Regions from separate parts of the Rhizobium sp. GR12 genome, predicted to be linked through region 2. Evidence: predicted binding sites of a transcription regulator. Region 2 holds the regulator's gene; each other region holds the start of a gene.

Region 1 (4,210 bases), on a different contig from region 2:
TTCATGATGAAGCCGGAACGCCAGACGAAACGGTTCAGCTGGTCGAGATAGGCTTCGAAATCGGTGATCGGCCGGGCCGCGACGCCGCTTGCAGCTGCGGCGCGGGCAACGGCGGGCGCGATGCGCAGGATGAGGCGCGGATCGAACGGCGAGGGAATGAGATAGTTCGGGCCGAAGATCGGCGTTTCGCCGCTATAGGCCTTGGCGGCGACTTCGGAAACTTCCTCGCGGGCAAGCTCGGCGATGGCGTGCACGGCCGCCATCTTCATTTCTTCGTTGATCGTGGTTGCGCCGCAATCCAGCGCGCCGCGGAAGATATAGGGGAAGCAGAGCACGTTGTTGACCTGGTTCGGGAAGTCCGAACGGCCGGTGCAGATCATCGCATCCGGGCGGGCAGCGCGGGCCGCCTCCGGCATGATTTCCGGATTGGGGTTGGCCAGCGCCAGGATCAGCGGATTTTCCGCCATGCGCTCCAAAAGTTCCGGTTTCAGCACGCCCGCCGCCGAAAGGCCGAGGAAGACATCGGCGCCATCGATCGAGTCGGCCAGAACGCGCTTGTCGGTCTTCTGGGCGTAGATTTCCTTCCACTCGTCCATCAGCGTGTTGCGGCCGTCATAAACGAGGCCCTCGATATCGTGGACCCAGATGTTTTCCTTGGCAGCACCCATGGCGACAAGCAGGTTGAGGCAGGCCAGCGCCGCCGCACCGGCGCCCGAGGCGACGATCTTGACGTTGGAAAGCGACTTTCCGGCCAGTTCCAGCGCATTGGTGACGGCGGCGGCGACGATGATCGCCGTGCCGTGCTGGTCGTCGTGGAAGACCGGGATGTTCATTTTCGCGCGCAGCTGGCGCTCCACCTCGAAACATTCCGGCGCCTTGATATCCTCAAGGTTGATGCCGCCGAAGGTGGGCTCCAGCGCCGAGATGGTGGAGACCATGTCGTTGATGCCGGGCGCGTCGATCTCGATGTCGAAAACGTCGATGCCGGCGAATTTCTTGAAGAGGACGGCCTTGCCCTCCATGACAGGCTTGGAAGCGAGCGGGCCGATATTGCCAAGGCCAAGCACCGCCGTGCCATTGGAAATGACCGCGACCAGATTGGCGCGGGCGGTATATTCCGCCGCCATTTCCGGGTTCTCATGGATGGCGAGGCAGGGGGCGGCAACGCCGGGCGAATAGGCGAGCGCCAGATCGCGCTGGTTGCCGAGCGGCTTGGTGGCCTGGATTTCCAGCTTGCCTGGGCGCGGGTAGCGGTGGAAAAAGAGCGCCTGTTCCTCGATGTCGGCCTTTGCCGTGTCGGCGGGCGTGTTGTTCTTATCGTGAGAGGTCATTCTTTCACCGTCATATCTGGCACCGTCATATTTCGTTTCATTCCGGCCCTCTGAATACAACAAACTTCCCCGTGGTACAGCCGTTATTTACCGCCTCCTTATGCAAATGCGGGCATGGCTTATTCGCGTTTTCGTGATGCCATCAGTCATATTCCGTATAAAAACGGGCCTTTGTCATGTTGCTGAAACACGAGTCTGGTTCTGAGAGGGAAGAAAGCCGCAGGGACGCAACCGAACAGGGGGATGAAATCCGTGGCCGGTCAAATTGAAACCAGACAGTTCAGAACGCTTTTCATTTCCGATGTCCATCTCGGCTCCAAAGCGGCCAAGACGGATTTCCTGCTCGACTTCCTGAAGTATCACGAGGCCGAGACGATCATTCTGGTCGGCGACATCATCGACGGCTGGCGGCTGCGCCGCAGCTGGTACTGGCCGCAGGGCTGCAACGACGTGGTGCAGAAGCTGTTGCGCAAGGCCCGCAAGGGAACGCGCATCGTTTATATTCCCGGCAATCACGACGAGTTCCTGCGCGAGTTTCCGGGCATGCATTTTGGCGGTATCGAAGTGGCCGAGCGCATGATCCACGAGGCGGGCGATGGCAAGAAGTACCTCGTCATCCATGGCGACGAGTTCGACGTGGTTGTGCGCAATGCCCGCCTTCTCGCCTATCTCGGCGACTGGGCCTATGATGCGGCGATCGCGATCAACATCGCCATTGCCGCCGTGCGCCGCCGTATCGGCCTGCCTTACTGGTCGTTTTCGGCCTGGGCCAAGCTGCAGGTGAAACACGCCGTCAACTTCATCGGCGAGTTCCAGCGCGTGGTTGTCGAAGAGGCGAGGCGCAACAATGTCGACGGCGTCATCTGTGGCCACATTCATCACGCTGTGATGGAAGACATGGACGGCATCCGCTACATCAACACCGGCGACTGGGTGGAAAGCTGCACGGCGATCGCCGAAAATGCAGACGGCACCTTCGAGCTGATCACCTGGATGCAGACAAGCGATGTTCCTTCCGAACGGACGTCGGATGAGATGGAGCCGGTGGATATTCCGGGGCTGATCGGCAAGCACGCGGCCTGATTGGGGCGGTTAGCTGTAGCGGACGATAAGCCCTCTTAGGAATGGTCCGTTCGGGGAGGCGACAACATCCGCACACCGTCATCCCGGCCTTGAGCCGGGATCCAGTGCGATCAAGTCTTTGATCGCGGTAGACTCTTTTCACGGCGCAGACACGCCGTGGCTGGATGCCGGATCTAGTCCGGCATGACGGAGGAGGGGTTTTGGAACCTTCTCAGCGACTTCGTGGGTAGATAGCTGCGGTGCCTCGGTCCTCTGTGGAACCGTAACGACGGCTCTTAACCCCACAATTCCGGCCGTGACGGATAGACCAGCGATCCCTCATAAACGAGCCCCGGCTGCCGGTCCTCAGCCAGCAGCAGCGGGCCGTCGAGATCGGAAAAGGCTGCCCCTTGAGCGGCCAGCACGGCAGGCGCCATGCCGAGCGAGGTGCCGAGCATGCAGCCGACCATGATGGTGAAACCGAGTCGTTCCGCCTCCGCCTTCATGAGCAGCGCTTCCGTCAGGCCGCCGGTCTTGTCGAGCTTGATGTTGATCGCATCGTAACGGTCGCGCAGGCCTGCGAGATCTCCGGTGGAATGCACGCTTTCGTCGGCGCAGATCAGGACCGGGTGGTCGATGCGGGCGAGGATGGCGTCCTTGCCGGCGGGTAGCGGCTGCTCGATAAGCGCGATGTTCAGCTCGGCTGCAAGTCTCAGATAATATTCGATATTATAATCGTTCCAGCCCTCATTGGCGTCGATGATGATACGTGCATCGGGTGCTGCGGCGCGCACTGCCCGCAGCCGCGCTTCGTCATCCGCCGTGCCGGTCTTGATTTTCAGCAGCGGGCGTGCGGCGTTTTCCGCCGTTTTCGCAGCCATGGTCTCGGGGTCGGCAAGCGAGATCGTATAGGCGGTGACGAGCGGTTTTGCCGCCTGCCCGAGGGCGCGCTCGGCGGCTCTTTTGCCGCTCATTTTGGCTTCCAGATCCCACAGCGCGCAATCTACCGCATTGCGGGCGGCCCCCGGTCTCATGGCCTGCTGCAACTCCTGCCGTGTCAGGCCGCCGGCAATCTGCTCAGCCATCTCCTCGATATCGGCGATGACGCCCTCAATGCTTTCGCCGTAGCGCGGATAGGGCACACATTCGCCGATGCCGGTGAAGGAACCATCGCGGATGGTGCACGTTACGACATCCGCATGCGTACGGGTGCCACGCGAGATGGTGAAGCTGCCGGCGACGGGAAAGCGCTCTGTTGTGGCTTGAAGGTAACGGGGCATGTTTTTTCACTTCCGATTGGGCGACAAAAGACACATGACGCCAAATTTATCACGAATTGTCAGCCGTCACTGTGGCTTGCCGAAGACCGAAACGTTATGAAACCTTTAAGAATCTCGTGACGGCGGCATTCGCTCGGAGCATTATGCAAGATCAGGACACACGGCAACAGGCGAACCCGGCCGCAATTACCGAAGACGGCACCGTCTCCGGTGGCGGCCTGCGGTATGTTATGTCCGGCTCCTGGCGCAACAGCAATCTTTCCAGCGTTTTCAGAAATATTGAGAAGATAGAGAAAAGCAGGATAGCCGGTCCGGTCGAGATCGATATGTCCTCCGTCGAGGCGATCGATACCACCGGCGCATGGGTCATCCATCGATTGCGCAAGGCGGTGGAACAAAGTGGCGCGACCGTCACGCTTACCGGCAATAAGCGCATTGAGGATTTGATCGGCCAATTGCCGGACGAAGCGGCGATGGAGGGCGAACCCGTTGTCCGCGAGGGACTGGCGGAACGCATCTTTTCGCCGATCGGCAAGG
Region 2 (4,210 bases):
TGCCGCCGTCTATCCGCGCCGCAGCGCTCGGACTTGGCGCCTCCAAGATGCAGACGATCTTCCACCACGTCCTGCCGCTCGCCATGCCGGGCATTCTGACCGGCACCATCATCGGCCTCGCCCACGCGCTGGGCGAAACGGCGCCACTGCTCCTGATCGGCATGGTGGCATTCGTTGCGAACTATCCGACAACGCCGATGGATCCGTCCACGGCTCTGCCGGTGCAGATTTACATGTGGGCGAACGAAGCAGAGCGCGCCTTTGTCGAAAGGACATCCGGCGCTATTATCATCCTGCTCCTGTTCCTCATTCTCATGAATGTTGGCGCAATCCTGTTGCGTCGCCGCTTCGAACGGCGCTGGTAGAGGGAGATTGAGCAATGAACATGTTGTCGGAAGCAGCAGTTGAAAAGGCGCTGGACAAGAAGATGAATGAAGTTTCATACAAGATGATCGGCAAGGACGTTTCGGTTTATTACGGCGAAAAGCGCGCGCTTTACGACGTAAACCTCAATGTCCGCGAAAACACGGTGACTGCGCTCATCGGCCCGTCCGGTTGCGGTAAATCCACTTTCCTGCGCACCTTGAACCGCATGAACGACACGATCGACGGTTGCCGGGTCACGGGCAAGATCACGCTCGACACCGACGATATCTACGATCAGGCGATCGATGTCGTGGAACTTCGCGCCCGCGTCGGCATGGTGTTCCAGAAGCCGAACCCGTTTCCGAAGACGATTTACGAAAACATCGCCTACGGCCCGCGCATCCACGGTCTTGCCCGCAACAAGGCGGATATGGACCAGATCGTTGAGCAGAGCCTGCAGAAAGCTGGTCTCTGGAATGAGGCGAAGGACCGTTTGCTGGAATCCGGTACGGGCCTCTCCGGCGGCCAGCAGCAGCGTCTGTGCATTGCGCGCGCTATTGCCGTCAGCCCGGAAGTGATCCTGATGGACGAGCCGTGCTCGGCGCTGGACCCGATCGCGACGGCGAAGGTCGAGGAGCTGATCCACGAACTGCGCACCAACTACACGATCGTCATCGTCACGCACTCCATGCAGCAGGCGGCGCGTGTTTCCCAGCGCACGGCCATGTTCCACCTTGGCCATCTCGTCGAGGAAAACGAGACGGACAAGATGTTCACCAATCCGGACGACCAGCGCACGCAGGACTACATCATGGGCCGCTTCGGCTGATCCCCGGCCGCCGCTTTATCGAAACCGAACAAGACTGGTGCCCCTGCCGTGCCCCGCTTTGGGCACGTGCATGCGGGCCAAGCCGGAGGACTAGACCATGACACAGACAACGACCCATTCGCATATCCTGTCCGCCTATGACGACGAATTGAAGTTTCTGACGCGCCGCATCGCCGAAATGGGCGGTCTTGCCGAGCAGATGTGCGGCGACGCCGTGCGCGCGCTCGTCAATTCCGATGCCGCGCTCGCGCAGAAGGTCATTTCCGACGATACTATTCTCGACCACGCCGAACGCGAAATCGGCGACAAGGCCATCGTCACCATCGCCAGGCGGCAGCCGATGGCGGCGGATCTTCGCGAGATCATCGGCACCTTGCGCATCGCCGGCGATCTCGAACGCGTCGGCGATCTCGGCAAGAACACGGCCAAGCGCGTTATCGCGGTTGCAGGAACCGGCGTGCCGCGCAAGCTCGCCCGCGGCATCGAGCATTTGTCCGAGCTTGCGCTGGTGCAGCTCAAGGAAGTCCTTGACGTCTATTCGACACGTTCCGCTGAAAAGGCCAATGCCATCCGCGAACGCGACGAGGAAATCGACGCCATGTATACGTCGCTCTTCCGTGAGCTTCTGACTTACATGATGGAAGATCCGCGCAACATCACCACCTGCACGCATCTTCTGTTCTGCGCCAAGAACATCGAGCGTATCGGCGACCATGCCACGAATATCGCCGAAACGATCTATTACATGACCACCGGCAGCCAGCCGGAGGGCGAGCGTCCGAAGGACGACAGTTCCAACACGCTTGGTTCGGTGACCGAGTAACAGACAAGCAGAAGCTTGCGGAGTTCAGCATATGGTGCCCAAGATTGCAGTTGTGGAAGACGAGGAAGCGTTGAGCGTCCTGCTTCGTTACAATCTCGAGGCTGAGGGATACGACGTCGACACGATACCCCGTGGCGACGAGGCGGAAATCAGGCTGCAGGAACGCATTCCGGACCTTCTCATCCTGGATTGGATGCTGCCTGGTGTTTCCGGTATCGAACTGTGCCGGCGTTTGAGAATGCGGCCGGAAACCGAACGCCTGCCCATCATCATGCTGACGGCGCGCGGCGAAGAGAGCGAGCGGGTTCGCGGTCTCGCCACCGGTGCCGACGACTATGTCGTCAAGCCATTTTCGACGCCGGAACTCATGGCTCGCGTCAAGGCCATGCTGCGCCGGGCCCGTCCCGAGGTTCTCTCTTCGGTGCTGAAATGCGGCGATATCGAACTGGATCGCGAAACCCATCGCGTCCATCGCAAAAGCCGCGAAGTGCGCCTCGGCCCGACTGAATTCCGTCTGCTCGAATTCCTGATGACATCACCGGGTCGGGTGTTTTCCCGCTCGCAATTGCTGGATGGGGTCTGGGGTCACGATATCTATGTCGATGAGCGTACTGTCGATGTGCATGTCGGACGCCTGCGCAAGGCCCTGAATTTTTCCCATATGCAGGATGTCATCCGCACCGTGCGCGGCGCCGGATACTCGATGGAAGCCTGAGCGGACCTGAACGCGACGGTTTCACTCGGGACAATATCCCCAAGAGTTAGAAGGCCCGAAACCGGAATGGTGTCGGGCCTTTCGGTTCTGACCCTTCCGCAAACGCGACCCCCTTCATCCCCAAGAAGAGTGACTGACGGCCCCGCTGAAATCATGATTGTGAGGCTGAACCCGACAGGAAAGGGCTCGGCCCTCTATCGGCGTGTTGACCGCGGAACCGCCTTGGGTTTGGTCATAAAAAAACGGGCCCGAAGGCCCGTAATTTTTGAGTGCTGAATGTGTGCCGCAACACTCAAGCCTTGCGACGCTCGCTCACCGGCTGATAGGCGAGTTTCGCGTGGAACTTGCAGTAGGGCGAAGCTTCCAGCGCTTCGCAACCGCAGAAATGGAAGTCGTCCTTCAACGGGTCGCCGACCGGCCACTTGCAGGTGCGTTCCGTCAGTTCCGTCAGCGTCAGGCGACGGGAAATCGGCGTGACCGCGTTTCTGGAAGGAACGTATTCGAGAACCTGTGCGGTCTCGATGCCGATTTCCTCGTGCAGTGCCGTCGCCGCGTTCGAGCGGTTCAGGATCCGTGCCGGTGCCGCATTGACGCGGCCTGCGAAAGTCGTCGTGCGCGGGGCAGGTGCCGCGGTGCGCTTGGGCGCGGAGCGCGCCGAAGTGACCGGACCGCCAGCCTTGACGCGTCCCGGCAGATTGAGACGATGGACCTTGCCGATCACGGCGTTACGGCTGACGCCGCCCAGCTGTGCTGCTATCTGGCTGGCGCTAAGCCCTTCGGACCACAATTTCTTGAGTTTTTCGACTCGCTCGTCTGTCCAGTTCATGCCGCTTCTCCGCTTGTCGCGTGTATTTTCGGCAGAATCCTTCTCTGTCTCGCGGGCGTGCCGCAAGCGTGGTTTCCGCCAGATTTTAGGTGACTAGTTCCGCCGCATCGCAGTCTAGTAATTAGCGATTAACCTAATGCTAGGCTGACTCCGTGGCAAGAGTCGCGGGAATCATCTGGAATCGATTTTCCGGTTTTCCCCAACTTGCTGCTGTCTTGAGTCTGAAAGGCAACACCTTGGGCCTCGTCCGCCACGGCATACAAGTGCTTGAGAAGCCCGGGAAACGCGGACTTTTGTTGACATCGGCAAACGAAGTGACAATAGTGCCCCTGCCGCCGCAAGGCGGCATTTTTGATTTTCAGGCGAGGGATAACCCCGCAAGCCTATTGACAACCGTTTGACAGCGCAATCGCGCAAGGAGTGATACAGCCATGGCCGAAGCCGGCGCGCCATTGTTTGATACGTTTTCAAGAGCCCCCCTGCGCTTCGAGCGCGGTGAGGGTGTCTGGCTGTATACGGAAAGCGGCGAACGATATCTGGATTTTGCGGCCGGTGTCGCCGTCAACTCGCTCGGCCATGCCCATCCTCACCTTGTCGATGCGATCAAGACGCAGGCCGAGAAGGTCTGGCACGTCTCGAACCTCTATGAAG
Region 3 (4,210 bases), on a different contig from region 2:
AACCTTCGATTCCTTGACCATGATGGCGTAAGGCTCAAGCTCCGGGTCGCGCGGCGGCATGTAACTCACGGTAAATCGGGACGGCGTCTGCGTGCGGTGAGGCACCAGAAAATTCTCCCATGCGGCGGCGATATGCGGATAGGCGGCACCGCATTTGGCGAATTCGCCATTGGCCAGCCCCATCATGGCGGCAAGATCGCCGTAACCGTCCTTGTCGCGACCGACCATCAGGCAGGCCATATTGCGGTCGCGGTTCCTGTCGGGAATGAGTGCCGAAAAGACCGGCGCTTCGTGCTGGGGCAAGGCCTCCGCCTCGCGCGCCAGGTACCAGCTGTCGGTGGCGTTGACGAGCGCGGTGTCGAGCCATTCCTCGTTGGCCTGAAGGATAAGCGTGCCCGCCAGCTGGTCCGCCGGGGCCTGTGCACTGCCGGTCTCCGGCGTTCCGTAATCCGAGATCAGCATGCGCGCACCCTCGTGATAAAGCGAGAAGATCGCATTGCCGATAACGAAATTGACCGCCTGCTGGAGCTGATCGTCGGACAGGCCGTCGAGACCGGAGGCGACCTGCGCCTGCGTGTCAATCGGAACCGTCAACGAAACGAAAGCCAGCGGGACGGCGGCCAGAAAACGACGGAACATAAATTGAGACCTTCCGGGATCGAGGAGCGCCACTGATTCCCGAAGCTAACGAGTCATGCAATGGGCTGGTTGCGTCGCCCGTCAAGAATCGGGTGGATAGAGGCTTGTTTCGGGATCATAGCTGCAAAGAAGCAACGCCGATCCGAACCAGAGGGGACCGCAATGACCGATCTCGTTTTCACCGCAATGCCGGAAGGGCAAGCCGCAGCCTTCCGGGCGGGAGCTGCCGACGCCTATGGCAACCCGCCGGAAAAAGCCGTTTCTCCCGGCGGCATGCCCTGCCGCCATTGCCTTTCCCAGATCGGCGAAGGCGAAGGGATGCTGATCCTCGCCTACCGGCCCTTCCCCTCGCTCCAGCCCTATGCCGAAACCGGCCCGGTCTTTCTTCATGCGGAGGCCTGTAAGCGCTATCCGCACACGGACGCCATTCCGCCGATGCTGGACAGCCCGGACTATATCGTTCGCGGATATGGCGCTGACGACCGCATCGTCTACGGCACCGGCGCGGTTACGGCGACGGGCGAGATCGTTTCACGCGCGGAGCATCTCTTGCAACGCGCAGACGTCGCTTACGTGCATGTGCGCTCCGCCCGCAACAATTGCTATCAGTGTCGTATAGACACAGCATAATCGCGCGATTACTTGCAATTTTAAGGAAACAGCTAAACGGCTCTCAAACTTTCTGCGCCATGATACTGGCATCGGAAACAATTGATTTGAGTAGCAAAATGACAAACAACCTTAACATTGCGACCCGCACTGCAACCCGCAGCAAAACCAGGATCTTTGCGACCGTGCACTATTTCAGCCAGTCGACCAGAGGCCGCGTGCTGGACCTGTCCGCCACCGGAATGGCGCTGGAACTGGATGGACCTTTCGCAGCCGCCAAGGGAAGCCGGGTCAAGGTGCAGAGCGAGGATCTGGGCTTCATCGAGGGCGTCGTGCAATGGCAGCACCAGAACCGCCTCGGACTGCAGCTCAAACTCTCGACCAATACGCTGGCGCAGCTTTCCTCCTATTTCCGCTTCTTCCACGAAGACGTGAAGCCGACGCTCGCCCGCTGACCTATTCGGTCCGGAAGCAAGGATGCGCAGACCGGACATGACGCATTCGCGGTGTGCGCCATGTGCCCTTGCGATAAAAAATTTATCAAACGGTTGAAAACTGGCCGGGGTGTCACTGGCTTGTCATTTTGTTGATGGACTCCTCGTCGATTGCTTCTACCTTGTCGTTTTTCATGACAGAGCAAGCTTCATACGAAGGAGTCCCCATGTCGTCGCTTCTCGCTCTCCACCCCATCACCCGCCGTTCGCTTCTCGGCGGCATTGCGGCCTCCTCGGCGCTGGTGCTGCTGCATCCATTCGCCGCGCGCGCCGCAGCCAATCAAGCGCATCTGCGCATCATGGAAACGACTGATATCCACGTTCACGTCTTTCCCTATGATTATTACGCCGACAAACCGAACGATACGATGGGTCTGGCGCGCACCGCCTCGATCATCGGCACCATCCGCGCTGAAGCCGGAAACTCGATGCTGGTGGACAATGGCGACTTCCTGCAGGGCAACCCGCTTGGCGACTACATCGCCTATGAGCGCGGCATGAAGGCGGGCGACAAGCACCCAGTCATCAATGCCATGAATGTTCTGGGCTATGATTGCGGCACGCTTGGCAACCACGAGTTCAATTACGGCCTCGACTATATGTCAAACACGCTGGCGGGCGCCGGTTTCCCTTACGTCTGCGCCAACCTCACGAAAGGTGAGCTGGCTTCCGATCCCAAGAAAGACGATCTGTTCTTCAAACCCTATGTCATCCTCGAAAAGCAGATCCGTGATGGCGCAGGCGTGACAAGCCCGGTCAAGGTGGGCGTCATCGGCTTCGTGCCGCCGCAGATCATGATGTGGGATTCCAAGAACCTGGAAGGCAAGGCCCAGACGCGCGATATCGTCGAGGCGGCCAAAGCCTGGGTTCCTGTCATGAAGGAAGAAGGTGCCGATATCATCATCGCGCTCTCCCATTCCGGCATCGACGGCAAGGGTCAGAGCGAACGCATGGAAAACGCCTCGCTTTATCTGGCGGGTGTCGAAGGCATCGACGCGATCTTCACCGGCCACCAGCATCTGGTGTTCCCCGGTCCGAAGACATGGGACGGCATCGAGGGTGTGGATGCGGTCAAGGGCACGCTGCTGGGCAAGCCGGCCGTGATGGCCGGTTTCTGGGGCTCGCATATGGGCCTGATCGATTTGCTGCTCGAAAAGGACGGCAAGAGCTGGAAGATCGTCGACTTCACTTCCGAAGCCCGGCCGATCTACCACCGCGACGACAATCGCAAGATCGTCGCCGACTTTACGGACAAGCCGGAGGTCATCGCCGCCGCCAAGGCCGATCACGAAGCGGCGCTCGCCTATGTGCGCCGCCCGGTCGGCAAGACGTCGGCCCCGCTCTATTCCTATTTCGCGCTGGTGGCCGACGATCCTTCCGTGCAGATCGTCTCCAACGCCCAGACCTGGTACATCAAGGACATGCTGAAGGAAGGGCAATACAAGGATCTGCCCGTGCTTTCGGCAGCGGCGCCCTTCAAGTCGGGCGGTCGCGGCGGTGCGGATTATTATACCGATGTCCCCACCGGTGACATCGCCATCAAGAACGTCGCCGACCTTTACCTCTACCCCAACACGGTGCAGGCGGTGCTGATAAACGGCGCGCAGGTCAAGAACTGGCTGGAAATGTCGGCCGGCATGTTCAACACGGTCGAGGCCGGTGCAAAGGACGCACCGCTCTTGAACGCGGATTTCCCGTCCTATAATTTCGACGTCATCGACGGTGTCACCTACCAGATCGATGTCTCCAAACCGGCGAAATTCGACAAGGACGGCAAGGCGGTAAACCCCGACAGCAACCGCATCGTCGACCTGCAATTCAATGGCAAGCCGATCGATCCCGAGCAGAAATTCGTGGTGGCGACCAACAATTACCGGGCAAGCGGCGGCGGCAAATTCCCGGATATCGCCGCCGACAAGGTGATCTTCGTGGCGCCGGATACCAACCGCGACGTGATCGTGCGCTATATCATCGATCAGGGCACCATCAATCCGTCAGCGGATGCCAACTGGTCCTTCGCTCCGGTTGCCAATACGTCCGCGATCTTCGAGACCGGCCCGAAGGGTCGCCATTATGCGGCGGATATCAAGGGCGCGAAAATCGAGGATGCCGGTGACGGCGCGGAAGGTTTCGCGAAGTTCCGCCTAGTGCTCTAAGGATTAAAGCCCTCCCGGCGTTTCATTGGCCGGGAGGCATTTATTCAATTACGACTGCTTACGATGCGCAGCAGCAGCGGCAATTCCGCCGGTGGCTTTTGCGCGATGCGCTGCCGCGACCTTCTCCCCGGCGGGAAGAAGAAACAAGCGGCAATCTTCCGACCCATATAAAATTGTCACGCTGGCAGCCAATGTCACTCCGCGGCGACAGCAATGTTCCGTTGCTTGTTCGCGGTCAGCATTTCGCCGAAATCCTTGTGCTTCGGGCACGTCGACAGGCGCTGCTGAAATGCCTCGGCGAGCCACTGACCG

What was found. The regulator PhoB, encoded in region 2, activates phosphate uptake and scavenging genes when phosphate is short. The targets are predictions, from matches to a motif close to TGTCATNNANCTGTCAT.
Region 1: the regulator PhoB is predicted to act here: its motif matches at 1,504-1,520, upstream of QSK43_RS03575 (UDP-2,3-diacylglucosamine diphosphatase).
Region 3: the regulator PhoB is predicted to act here: its motif matches at 1,814-1,830, upstream of QSK43_RS10485 (bifunctional 2',3'-cyclic-nucleotide 2'-phosphodiesterase/3'-nucleotidase).

The regions. Positions count from the first base shown of each region.
Region 1 is NZ_JASXTH010000002.1:129,811-134,020, reverse strand. Features, by position in the region: gene QSK43_RS03580 (NADP-dependent malic enzyme) at 1-1,331, opposite strand, end outside; gene QSK43_RS03575 (UDP-2,3-diacylglucosamine diphosphatase) at 1,575-2,414, shown strand; gene dgcA (N-acetyl-D-Glu racemase DgcA) at 2,690-3,673, opposite strand; gene QSK43_RS03565 (ABC transporter permease) at 3,817-4,210, shown strand, end outside.
Region 2 is NZ_JASXTH010000001.1:228,168-232,377, reverse strand. Features, by position in the region: gene pstA (phosphate ABC transporter permease PstA) at 1-365, shown strand, start outside; gene pstB (phosphate ABC transporter ATP-binding protein PstB) at 380-1,195, shown strand; gene phoU (phosphate signaling complex protein PhoU) at 1,293-2,018, shown strand; gene phoB (phosphate regulon transcriptional regulator PhoB) at 2,050-2,733, shown strand; gene QSK43_RS01095 (GcrA family cell cycle regulator) at 3,026-3,559, opposite strand; gene QSK43_RS01090 (aspartate aminotransferase family protein) at 3,991-4,210, shown strand, end outside.
Region 3 is NZ_JASXTH010000005.1:154,116-158,325, reverse strand. Features, by position in the region: gene QSK43_RS10500 (DUF4344 domain-containing metallopeptidase) at 1-639, opposite strand, end outside; gene QSK43_RS10495 (DUF1203 domain-containing protein) at 802-1,269, shown strand; gene QSK43_RS10490 (PilZ domain-containing protein) at 1,368-1,703, shown strand; gene QSK43_RS10485 (bifunctional 2',3'-cyclic-nucleotide 2'-phosphodiesterase/3'-nucleotidase) at 1,910-3,898, shown strand; gene QSK43_RS10480 (LysR family transcriptional regulator) at 4,093-4,210, opposite strand, start outside.